Regions from separate parts of the Exiguobacterium sp. SH5S4 genome, predicted to be linked through region 2. Evidence: predicted binding sites of a transcription regulator. Region 2 holds the regulator's gene; each other region holds the start of a gene.
What was found. Region 2 encodes Rex, which represses fermentation and respiration genes when NADH is low (regulators of the CRP and FNR family bind a similar motif). Its sites were predicted from a motif close to TTGTGAAATATTTCACAA; they were not measured.
Positions count from the first base shown of each region.

Region 1: the regulator Rex is predicted to act here: its motif matches at 1,039-1,056, upstream of arcA (arginine deiminase).
Region 3: the regulator Rex is predicted to act here: its motif matches at 1,598-1,615, upstream of pflB (formate C-acetyltransferase).
Region 4: the regulator Rex is predicted to act here: its motif matches at 1,154-1,171, upstream of EVJ32_RS12165 (formate/nitrite transporter family protein).

Region 1 is NZ_SJUQ01000038.1:16,466-19,660, reverse strand. It holds gene mgtE (magnesium transporter) at 1-909, opposite strand, end outside; gene arcA (arginine deiminase) at 1,245-2,474, shown strand; gene argF (ornithine carbamoyltransferase) at 2,491-3,195, shown strand, end outside.
Region 2 is NZ_SJUQ01000017.1:11,174-14,368, reverse strand. It holds gene EVJ32_RS10340 (hypothetical protein) at 1-180, opposite strand, end outside; gene tatC (twin-arginine translocase subunit TatC) at 447-1,235, opposite strand; gene EVJ32_RS10330 (twin-arginine translocase TatA/TatE family subunit) at 1,239-1,457, opposite strand; gene EVJ32_RS10325 (redox-sensing transcriptional repressor Rex) at 1,457-2,113, opposite strand; gene EVJ32_RS10320 (ABC-F family ATP-binding cassette domain-containing protein) at 2,263-3,195, shown strand, end outside.
Region 3 is NZ_SJUQ01000004.1:130,891-134,085, reverse strand. It holds gene pflB (formate C-acetyltransferase) at 1-1,511, opposite strand, end outside; gene EVJ32_RS04115 (hypothetical protein) at 1,872-2,294, shown strand; gene EVJ32_RS04110 (DEAD/DEAH box helicase) at 2,349-3,195, shown strand, end outside.
Region 4 is NZ_SJUQ01000022.1:36,325-39,519, forward strand. It holds gene mutL (DNA mismatch repair endonuclease MutL) at 1-209, shown strand, start outside; gene EVJ32_RS12160 (50S ribosomal protein L25/general stress protein Ctc) at 374-1,021, shown strand; gene EVJ32_RS12165 (formate/nitrite transporter family protein) at 1,230-2,069, shown strand; gene EVJ32_RS12170 (anaerobic ribonucleoside triphosphate reductase) at 2,261-3,195, shown strand, end outside.

The sequences.
Region 1 (3,195 bases), on a different contig from region 2:
CGTCGATGCGGTGATCATCCCGAGGAACATGAGGCTGATGATCCAAGGGGCACGTTTTTTCGCTGCCTCGACCGGGCCCATGTTGATGTCAGACGAGCCTTTCGTCGCGGACAGTTCTTCAAAGTCTTCGGTCGTCTCGCGTTCGATGACGTCCATGACGTCGTCGACGGTGATGATGCCGAGCAAGTGATCATCGCTATCGATGACCGGGAGCGCGAGCAAGTCATACTTTTGGACGGTTCGGGCCAAGTCTTCTTGATCGGCCATGACGTGGGCCGAAACGACCCGCCGCCCCATGATGTCAGCGATGAGATGGTCGAGCGGGGAGACGATCAAATCACGGAGCGACACGACGCCGACGAGACGTCGGTCTACATCGATTACATATAAATAGTAAATCGTCTCAGCTTCAGGACCGAGGTCACGCAACTCTTCAAGTGTCGCCCCGATCGTTTTGTCGGCCTGTAGCACGATGAACTCGGTCGTCATAATGGCACCGGCTGTATCGTCCGGATAGCGCATCAAGTCTTTGACCTCGGTCGCCTCGGTCTCGTCCATCTGTTCGAACAGTTCGTTCATGAAATCGTCCGGAAGTTCGTTCATGAGATCGGCGGCATTATCCGAGAACATATCGTTTAAGACGCTGACCGCATACGGGCGCGGCATTTCTTGGATGAACTGTTGTTGTTCATCGAGCTCTAATTTTTCAAATAAATCGGTGTACTCTTCCGGTGATAAAGCGCTGTATATAAACGCCCGATCGGGTTGGTTGAGTTCGATGAAGATGTCGGCCTGTTCACCCGGGTGAAGTGTTAAAAACACGTCGCGGAAATCGACCGGATCCCCTTTTTGGATGAGCGCTGTCACTTGGGCTTCATGACGCGCGCGTTCTGTACGTTCGATGGCCATCGACTCACTTCCTTTTCTAAAGTCATTTTTCATATCCTGTCGTTATCGTACCTTAATTTGAAAAGAAAAAATAATGGATTTTATTCACAGTTCATACATCGTGTATCCATCCTAACCGTCGCTCTCTCCTTGTTCATTGATTCACAACCGTTTGTTCATTCAGTTTGACTCATATTGTATCCATTCTTTTGTGGAATCGACCACAATCAGAACGCTGGAATTACCCGCCTCGGAATTGGGTAAGTTGATAAGGTAAGGGTAGAAACACACCCGAATCACTAGGAGGAAGCGAGATGATATCGATGACGGATCAATTGACCGCACGGGATACGACGCTGAAACATCCGATTCACGTGTATTCAGAAATTGGTGAATTAAAGACTGTACTATTGAAGCGTCCAGGACGCGAACTTGAAAATTTGACGCCGGAGTATTTGGAACGACTCTTGTTCGACGACATTCCACATTTGCCGGTCATTCAAAAAGAGCACGACTACTTTGCGAGCGTGCTACAAAACCGGGGCGTCGAGGTGCTCTATTTAGAAAACTTGATGGCAGAGACGTTATCGCTGCCTGGCGTACGTGAACGATTCGTCGCCGACATTCTTTCGGAATCAAAATCAAATATTAACGGTTCATACGAGACGCTCAAAGAGTATTTACTCGCTTATGATAACGAACAGTTGATCGAGACGGTCATGGCCGGTATCCGTAAAACCGAGATCAAGCGCGAAAAGCGCCGTCATCTGCACGAGATGATCGAGGACACGTATCCGTTCTTTCTCGACCCGATGCCGAACCTGTACTTCACGCGCGACCCGGCCGCGGCGATTGGGAACGGCTTGTCGATCAATCGCATGAAAGAACCGGCGCGTCGCCGCGAATCACTGTTCACGCAATATATTATGAGATACCATCCACGCTTTGCGAAGCATGATATCCCGATCTGGTCGGATCGTGACTATCGGTTCGCGATGGAAGGCGGAGACGAACTCGTCCTATCAAAAGAAGTCGTCGCCATCGGGATATCGGAACGGACGACCGCCCAAGGAATCGAGCGCGTCGCCCTCAACTTGCTCGCGAACGGAGGCACGTTCAAGAAAGTCATCGCCATCGAGATTCCGAAGTCGCGTGCGTTCATGCACCTTGATACCGTCTTCACGATGGTCGACCACGATAAGTTCACGATCCATCCGTTCATCCAAGGACCGGGCGGCAAGATGAACATCTTCGAACTGACGTTGAACGCGGAAGGTGAGCTGCACATCACGCAACACACTGATTTGTTGAAAGTGTTAAAATCGGCTCTCGGCCTAGAGGAAATCGTGTTGATCCCATGTGGTGGTGGCGACCCGATCGCTGCGGCGCGCGAGCAATGGAACGATGGGTCGAACACGCTCGCAATCGCCCCAGGTGTCGTCGTTACGTATGACCGGAACTACGTTTCGAACGAGCTGCTCCGTTCAGAAGGGGTCGAAGTCATCGAAATCATGTCGAGTGAGTTATCACGAGGCCGTGGAGGCCCACGTTGTATGAGTTGTCCAATTATCCGTGAAGATATTTAACGAGGAGGAGAAACACATGTCCACAACGTTCAACTTTGATTTGAAAGGTCGTCATTTTTTATCGCTTAACGAGTTTTCGCGGGACGAACTGAACTACTTGATCGACTTATCGGCAGCGTTCAAACGTCAAAAGAAACAAGGGATTCCCCACCGGATTTGTGAAGGCAAGAACGTGGCGCTCTTGTTTGAAAAACCGTCGACACGGACGCGCTGTGCGTTCACAGTTGCGGCAATCGACCTCGGCATGCATCCTGAATACCTCGGGAAATCGGATATCCAGTTCGGGAAAAAAGAATCGGTCCGTGATACGGCGATCGTGCTTGGACGCATGTTCGACGGCATCCAATTCCGTGGCTTCGCTCACGAAACGGTGGAAGGTCTTGCACGGGATGGCGGGGTCCCGGTTTGGAACGGTTTGACGGACTTGTATCATCCGACGCAAATTTTGGCCGACTTCTTGACCGTCAAAGAACAAAAAGGTGATTTGGCTGGCATTCGTTTCGTCTACGTTGGAGATGGACGCAACAATATGGGCAACACGCTATTGATCGGTGGTGCCAAAGTCGGCATGGACATGCGAATCTGTGCGCCGAAATCGCTCTGGCCGTCTGACGAGGTCGTTGATTACGCGCGTTCGGTCGCGGCTGAAACAGGAGCACGCATCACTTTGACGGAGAGCATCGACGAAGCTGTCGCTGATGCGGACGTCATCTATACCGAT
Region 2 (3,195 bases):
CCACCCGCGGACGAAGACGAGTCCGATGATACACGACACGTATCCCACGACGAGCAGCGTCAACGAGAAGGCAAGTCTCCGCTTGAATGGCGACTTCCAAAAGTTCAGCACGGCAATCAACAGAATTGTCGTCAACACACCGATGATGATGAGCTCATCCCCGTAGTACTCCCAAGTCATCGTTTCTCCCCCTGACGTGTGTTTGATTGGTTTCATATGAGCATGTACTTCCTTGTTGCAGAAAAAGCGTTTACGACCAATATCACTTTGAACATGTAGTTTCAGTACGACAGTTTGCGACCAAAAAGCACCGTTATGCCAACCGTGATACGTGCCAACCGACAAGGAGAAACAGTCCGATCAACACGATGGCCAAGCCCCTTTTCAAGATACTTCCAGTTTAGCGCACTCGCATTAAAAAAACACCACGTCTCATGACGTAGTGTTCACTTCTCATTCATTTGCTTCATCAAATCCATCTGTTCTTTCACCATCGCCTCTTTCTCACGTCGGAGCACACCGCGGTACGTCATGCGTGAGATCGATAAGCTGATCTCATATAGGAAGAAGAGCGGCAGCGACACCATGAGGTGCGACGTCAAATCCGGCGGCGTGATGAATGCCGCGATGACGAACAAGGCGAAGTAGGCGTACTTCCGAATTTTTGAGAGGAAGTACGGCGTCACGACACCGATGCGCGTCAAGAACATCGTCACGACCGGCAACTGGAACAACAGTCCGAACGGGATTGTCAGTTGCAACAGGAACGTGAAATAGTTCGTCGCCCCGATGATTTGCGTCAGACCGAGGTCTTGCCCGAGGTCCGTCGAGATATCGAGGACGAGCGGGAACAACCAATAGTAGGCGAATGCGAGACCGATGAGGAACAAGATAAAGATGACCGGGATATAGGCGAGCGTCCATTTTCGTTCATTCGGATGCAGACCAGGTGCGACGAACGCCCACAGTTGATACAGTAGAAATGGACCAGACGCGACGAGCCCGATGACGAGCGCCAAGTTCAAGTAAATCATGAGCGGGTCCGCGACCCCAAAGGCGTTCAGCTCGAGCCCTCGTTCGACGAGGTCCGCCTGCAGATAGGCGAGCACGTATTTGACACTCGGCAAAGCGATCAGAAAGAAGGCAAAGACGACAAATGCCGACAGCATCAGTCGTCTCCGCAGCTCTGTCAAGTGATCGGACAGTGCCCGTTCTTGATCAGGTTGATGGCTCATGGCTTACTGCTCTTTCTTCTCAATTTCTTTCTTGTCGGTCTCGTCGTGCTCTTTCATCATACCGTTCGTGGCATTTTTGAACTCACGGAGCGTCTGCCCCGCTGCCCGGCCGAACTCTGGCAATTTCTTCGGCCCGAAGAGGATGAGCGCGATGATGGCGATGACGAAAATACTGACGCCACCTGGGATACCGACGACGAGTGATGATTGTAGAAATTCCATTATTGATGGACCCCCTCAGCGGATGGATAGTGTTGCATAAAGTAAATGAGCGACTGGAGTTCGATCGACAAGTCGATATGATGGACGCGGACCGTGTCCGGTACAGTCAATCGCGCCGGCGTGAAGTTCAAGATCCCTCGAACGCCATAGCGGACCAAGTCATCGGCAACCGGCTGCGCGTAAGCGGACGGGACCGTGAGGATGGCGACATCGATTTTGTTTTGCTTCATGATTTGTTCCATCTCATCGACGTGATGAATCGGGACACCTGACATCGTCGTGCCGACTTTTGTCTCGTCTGCGTCGAACCCGACGACGATATGTGTGTTATTGTTTTTAAGGAAGTTATAGTTGACGAACGCTGTCCCGAGATGACCGACCCCGACCAAGGCGACGTTCGTGATCTCGTCTTGATTCAGCGTCTTACGGAAAAAGTCTAACAGATACTGTACGTTATAGCCATATCCCTTTTTACCGAGCGCACCGAAGTATGAGAAGTCACGGCGAATCGTTGCCGAATCGACCTTGACCGCCTCGCTCAGTTCAGCAGAAGACACACGCTGTTTCCCTGACGAATGTAGGCTTTGGATAAACCGATAGTATAGTGGCAACCGTTTGGCTGTCGCTTGCGGAATCTTTGGTTCGTTTTGACTCAACGGAAAGAGCCTCCTTTTTACGACGCGTTTCAAACGAATCTGATTTCATACACCTTGATTGTAAACGAATTCACATAAGCACTCAATGAATATACCTGAAAAGGGGAAGAAATAAAGTATACTAAACAGAGAGAAAGGGGTTTTTTCACTTGATCCTACTGCAAGTCAACAACTTATCCAAATCGTTCGGCGTCGAGCCGATTTTAGAGAATGTCAAACTAGAAATCCAAGAAGGCGAACGCGTCGCCCTCGTAGGCCGCAACGGCGCCGGCAAGTCGACGCTGTTAAAAGTCATCGCCGGCGAGTACAATTATGACTCGGGCGACATCATGAAGCCAAAAGACGTGACGATCGGCTATCTCGCCCAAGACTCGGGGTTAGAATCGAACGAGACGATGTGGAACGAGATGCTCACCGTCTTCACCGATTTGATCGAACAAGAGAAGACGCTCCGCCAGATGGAGCAAGACATGGGCTCGGAGCGGATCTTGAACGACCCGGCCGCCTACGAGCGTCTGCTCGCGGCGTATGACGAGGAGCAGCACACGTTCAAAGACCGCGGCGGCTATCAGTATGAAGCGACGATCCGCTCGATCTTGCACGGGATGCGGTTTTACCCGGACGACTTCGAACGTCGGATCGACACGCTCTCAGGCGGACAGCGGACACGTCTTGCCTTAGCGAAGATGCTCCTGCAAAGCCCGGACCTGCTCATCTTGGATGAGCCGACGAACCATTTAGACATCGAGACGCTCAGCTGGCTCGAGAAATATTTGAGCGGCTATAAAGGTGCCGTCCTCATCGTCTCCCACGACCGTTACTTCCTCGACCGCGTCGTCTCGGTCGTCTACGAGCTGTCACGCAACCGCAGCCGCCGCTTCGTCGGGAACTATACAAAGTTCCTCGAGCAGAAGGCCGCGCTTTACGAGCAAGAGAAGAAGCAGTTCGAGTCGCAACAAGAAGAGATCGCCAAGATGCAAGACTTCATCCAACGGAACATCGCCCGGGCAACGACGACGAAACGCGCCCAAAGCGTCCGCAAGCGGCTCGAGAAGATCGACCGTATGGACGTGCCGGACGGT
Region 3 (3,195 bases), on a different contig from region 2:
GCCATTTCGATCCGTTCGTACGCATATTTATCGTGCATGAAGTGAATGACGTTGAGTGTGTTGACGTAAAGCTCCGCGAGCCAGTCGAGCGTCCGGTCGAAATCAGCGTACACTTTGTCGTACGTGAGGACGTCTTCTGTGTTCATGTCCCAAGCCGGAGCGATTTGATCGCCGCTCTTCTCATCGCGTCCACCGTTCATGCTGTAGAGGAGTGCTTTCGCCATATTGGCACGGGCACCGAAGAACTGCATCTGTTTGCCGATTTTCATCGGTGACACACAGCAGGCGATGCCGTAATCGTCACCAAACTCTGGAAGCATGAGGTCGTCGTTTTCGTATTGGATCGCCGACGTCTCAATTGACATCTTCGCGCAATATTGTTTGAATCCTTCCGGTAATTTCGTCGACCAAAGCACCGTCAAGTTCGGTTCTGGTGCCGGGCCGAGGTTTGTGAGCGAGTGAAGGAAACGGAACGAACTCTTCGTGACGTTCGAACGGCCATCCTCACTCATCCCACCGATTGATTCCGTGACCCAAGTTGGATCTCCAGAGAACAATTCGTTATAGTCAGGCGTCCGCAAGAATTTGACGATGCGGAGTTTCATGATGAAGTGATCGACGATTTCTTGGACGTCTGACTCTGTCAAACGGCCCGCCGCCATGTCACGCTCAGCGTACACGTCAAGGAATGTCGATACGCGTCCGAGAGACATCGCCGCACCGTTTTGTTCTTTGACAGCTGCAAGGTAAGCGAGATATACCCATTGATAGGCTTCTTGCGTCGTTTCAGCCGGGCGACCGAGGTCGAATCCGTAAGCAGCGCCGAGTTGTTTCAATTCTTGAAGGGCACGAAGCTGTTCAGACATCTCTTCCCGCGTCCGAATGTCTGCTTCTGAGAGGAAACCGCCATTGTTCGCCAAATCTTTTTTACGCTCGGCAATCAAGAAATCTAAACCGTATAAGGCAACGCGACGGTAGTCACCGATGATCCGGCCACGTCCGTATGCGTCTGGGAGACCTGTGATGATCCCTGACTTCCGTGCCGCCCGCATCTCTGGTGTGTAGGCATCGAAAACACCTTGGTTGTGTGTTTTACGAATGTCTGAATAGATTTTTGTGATTTCAGGATTTGGTTCGAAGCCGTATGACTCGAGCGCGGCGTCGACCATGCGGATGCCGCCGTTCGGATGAATCGAGCGTTTGAACGGTTCGTCCGTTTGGACACCGACGACTTTTTCAAGGTCTTTATTTAAGTACCCAGGTCCGTGTGAGATAATTGTCGACGGCGTGTTTTGATCGACATCCCAAACGCCCCCGCGTTCCCGTTCTTCTTTCGTCAATTCCATCACTTGTCCCCAAAGACGATTCGTCGCCTCTGTCGGTCCGACTAAGAAACGGTCATCCCCTGTATACTCGTGGCGGTTCAAGCGGATAAATTCACCGACATTCACTTCGTTCGTCCACTGTCCAGGAACAAATCCTGACCAGGCTGATTTAATTTCAGTTGCCATTATGGTCACTCCTCATAGTTGAGATAACTGCCTGATTCCTTATAATATGAGTGTACGTGAAAACGCCAACAATATGTTTTACATTCTTGTGAAAGTTGTAACAATCTCATGAACATTGGTGTTATGCCGTTTTTGTAAGCGCTATTTTATCTGTTATAGTAGTTTTTCAACTTACATAGAAACAGACGAATCCCTGTCCGTTCACGTTCTTGTGAATCCTGTATTATCTTTAAGGAGTTGTGAAAAATCATACAGTTTTTGTAGTGACTTAACTCACAGGTTCGGGATAGAACTTGAATTTTTGCCTTATATCGAGCACAATGGAAGCAGAACATTGTAGAAGAGGAAGGGGTTCTTCCCATGACGTATGAACCATTAACAGCCGAGCATAACTTAAAAGCCGGTGACCGCATCTCCCTTAAAGTCGAAGAGGCTGGAGACAAGCGCGACGGATTTATCACAGAATTTGAAGAAAAAGGCTTTTGGATTCGCTTTGATGACGATATCGAGAATGAGGATTTCATCGATTTCCGTGACCATTTAATGGTCGCACTCGTGTCGCGCCCAATCGACGTCGCGACGACGTATCCAGAACTAAACGCCTATGCAAAATTGCTTAAGGAATTGGAATACCGCGTGTATCAAGGCTTCACGGTCGAAGGTGTCGAAGCCTCACCTGAGCACATCGACGTGCACATCAAACTCGTCGAGGACGGGCAAGTGTACACACAGACGCTCCGTTCATCGATTGACCAAGACACTGAACATGTTCGCTATATTTGAACCAGGGAGCGCTTATGCTTCCTTTGTTTTTGCCCAACGATAAGGAGAACTGATATGAACTTTACAAAACCATTCATTAACGAAGCCTGGGAACGCCTTGGCTTTAACGAACCGATGCCGGTCCAAGCGGAAGCGTTCCCGCCCCTTTTAGAAGGAAAAGACGTCACGATCGAAGCACCGACAGGGACAGGTAAGACACTCGCTTATCTTTTACCCGCTATTGAAAAAATCGATGCCTCGAACGACCGGATCCAAGTCGTCATCGTCGCACCGACGCGCGAACTCGTCATGCAGATCCAAACGGTGGCGCAACGTTTCACCGAAAAAGGTGACGTCCGGATTGCCTCGTTCATCGGCGGCGTCGAACTGAAGCGCCAAATCGATCGCTTGAAGAAAAAACCGCATTTAATCGTCGGGACACCAGGACGTCTCGTTGAATTGATCGAGAAGAAAAAACTTAAACTGCACGAAACGCATACGATCGTGCTCGATGAAGCCGATCAAATCATCGACAGCGGATTGACGGAAGCAGCCGAGCGCATCATCAACCATACGGCGCACGAGCATCAAATCTCACTCGTTTCGGCGACGTTGACGGACACGCTCCAAGCATGGGCTGCCCCATTCTTGAAAGAACCGGTTCACGTGAAGGTCGAACGGACTGTCAGTGCTCAAGTGACGTACGGCTATATGTTGACGACACGTCGCTATAAGCCAGAACTGCTTCGCCGCCTGTCACACGTCGACGGCGTCAAAGTGCTCGCGTTTATCAACAACCGCTCGTTCTTACCGCCGCTCAAAGGTGAGCTCGATAAGATGAAAGTGAACTACCGTATGCTCGATAGCTTGAAAGGGAAACGTGCCCGCGTCGAGACGCTCCGCGAATTCCGTAAAGGCGAAT
Region 4 (3,195 bases), on a different contig from region 2:
ATATCGCTAAATATCGCGAACAGGCGTCGATCCTGATGGCGTGCAAACGATCGATCAAAGCGAACCATCCGTTAAACCTCGAGATGATGCGACAGTTGATCCGCGACCTTGGCGAGACGACGTCTCCGTATACGTGTCCACACGGACGTCCGATTTTAGTGAAGTGGAGTACGTATGAACTCGAGAAGTTGTTCAAACGTGTCATGTGACAAACGTTGTAATCTTAATTTAACCGACTGTAACGTTTATGGATGCTTAGCTATGGGAACAATATACACATGTCGTCAAACGCATCGAGGTTGAGAGGTGGAGTTCACACTGCCTCACCCTCAAGATGTAGACATGATTCATAAACCAGTAGGGGGAAATGATTATGACAGACACGCTTAAAGTAACGACACGAGAATTACGACCACGTTCGGTTCGAACAAACTTACGTAAAGAAGGAAAAGTACTTGGTGTCGTTTACGGCTACAAAGTCGAAAGCACACCAGTCGCGTTTGAAGAAATGGCATTGCGCAAGATTCTCCGGGAACACGGTGACAACGCCTTGATCGAACTCAACATCGACGGCAAGAAAGTAAACACACTCGTTCACGGGACGGAAGTTGACCCGTTCACGAACACATACAAGCACGTCGAGTTCATGGCAGTCAAAATGGATGAGGCAACTGAAGTTGAAGCAGACGTCACACTCGTCGGCGACGCGAAAGGTGTCAAAGAAGGCGGCTTCTTGTCGCAAGCACTCTATAAAGTCACTGTTTCGGCAACACCTGCTAACATCCCAGAGCGGATCGAGCTCGACGTCAGCGAGCTAGGGATCGGTGACTCACTCACAGTTGCTGATATTCCGAAGAATAAAGATTACGAAATCTTATCTGAAGGCGATCTTCAAATCGCATCAGTGAACGAGCCGGTAGCAGTCGAAGAAGAGGAAACTGAAGGTGAAGAAGCTTCAGCTCCAGAAAAATCGACTAAAGCATCGACTGATGAGACGACAGAGTCTTCTGAGAAAGAATAATTGGTTTCATGCGGCCCTTTACGAAGGGTCGCTTTTTTTAGTCACAAATCCGACAAATGTAACCGATTACGATGTGAAAAGTATGTCAACAGTTCGAATGGGCAGTTGCAAAAATGTCGCTCCGGGCTTATATTGTTAATGATTTCACATGTTTGTTCTTATTATATGGTTCATTTAAACAGAAAGAAGGGTTTGTGACATGGCATCAATGGAAATCCATGCACTCGAATCATTACGGAAGAAAGCACAGGCTTCCTCAGCGATGATTCACTATCGGCCGATGGAATATTTTTTACGGGCAATGCTCGCGGGGATTTTTATCGGGTTCGCATCAATCTTCACATTAAAAGTCGTCAACGGCATGTATCTTGTAGATTCACCATTTACGACGCTCATCGGGGGATTCTCGTTCGGGATCGCGCTCGTCATGATCATCTACGGAGGCGCTGAACTATTTACCGGGAATACGATGTATTTTACGACTTCAACGATGCGTGGCTATACGACGCTGAGTGATACGATGCTCGTCTGGTTGCTTTGCTTCGTCGGGAACGCGCTCGGCGGCATTCTTTTCGCCTTGTTGCTCGCGCCGACTGGAGTCATTCAAGAGCTCGGCATGAACAACTGGTTATTTGCCGTCGTCGAGAGCAAGATGCATCATACGACAGTCGAAATCTTTTTTAGAGCCATCTTCTGTAACTGGATGGTCTGTCTCGCCATCTTCTTGCCGAAACAAATGAAAAATGAATTTGCCCAAATCTTCTCGATGATCTTCCTAGTGGCCGTCTTCTTCGCTTCAGGGTTTGATCACGTCATCGCCAACTTCGTCTTGTTCGCACTCACACTCGTTGTTCCGCATCCAGAAGCAATCAGCTTTGCTGGAGCCATCCACAACTTGATTCCGGCTACGTTCGGAAACATTATCGGAGGCGCGTTATTCATGGGAGCAATCTATACATGGTTGAACGCTAAAGGATTGCGTGAAGCACAAGAGTCAGAGCAAGAAGAAGTCGAACTGAAAATCGTCAAGCCAGCCAAAGAAGTATGACATACATCACGAAGCGCACAGTCGAGCCCACATCAGGGATTCGGCTGTTTTTTTACGTTCGGGATCGGTTGCAACTGTCACAATATCGACGTGCCTCAAATCGATAAAACGTGACATAATCTATATATAGAATTTTTATCGGTTATCAGCCGTTAAATAATCAATATATAGCGAGGTGATGCGGAGTGAACATGCTCCAGCTTTATAATGATGTCTGTGTGCTACCAGATCAAGATTTGATCCAAGAGAACGCCAACGTCGACGGGAAGTCGCCACTCGGCAAACTAGCGCGCTTATCTTCAGAAGTGTCAAAACAATTATCGACCACGTACCTATTGTCGGAACGGTCACGTCTAGCGATCCGTGATAACTACTTGTATGTGCATGATGCCGATTACTATGTGACCGGATCGACGACGTGTTGTCAAATCCCGCTCGGAGAGTTACTCGCGAACGGGTTCCACACCGGACACGGGACGATTCGTCCCCCGCAGGACATTCGTTCGGCGCTGGCGCTCGCCTCGATCATTCTTCAAGCGAATCAGAACATGCAGCACGGGGGACAGGCGTTCCCGATGTTTGACGTCGATCTCGCTCCTTACGTCGAGAAGACGTATGAACGTCAACTCGAGCGGTTGAACGGATTACCGATTGAGCTGACGGTGGAGCAAAAACAGCAGATCGCTGAAGCGGAAACCGTCTCGGCGACGTACCAGGCGTGCGAGGCGTTCATCCATAACGCCAACTCGATGCACTCGCGCGGCGGCGGTCAAGTTCCGTTCGTGTCGATCAACTACGGCACCGACACGAGTCGGTGGGGACGAGTGTTTATCCGCGAGTTGTTAAAAGCGACAGAGCGAGGGTTAGGCAACGGGGAGACGCCGATTTTCCCGATTCAAATCTTCAAAGTAAAGGAAGGCGTCAATTTCAATGACGGGGACCCGAACGTCGATTTGTTCCGCCACGCATGCCGCGTGACGGGTAAGCGGTTGTTCCCGAACTTCTCGTTCGTTGATGCGCCGTTCAACCTTCAGTACTATGACGGGACACATGCTTCGGAAGTTGCCTACATGGGCTGCCGGACGCGGGTGATGGGAAACCGTCATGGGGCAGAGACGTCGATCGG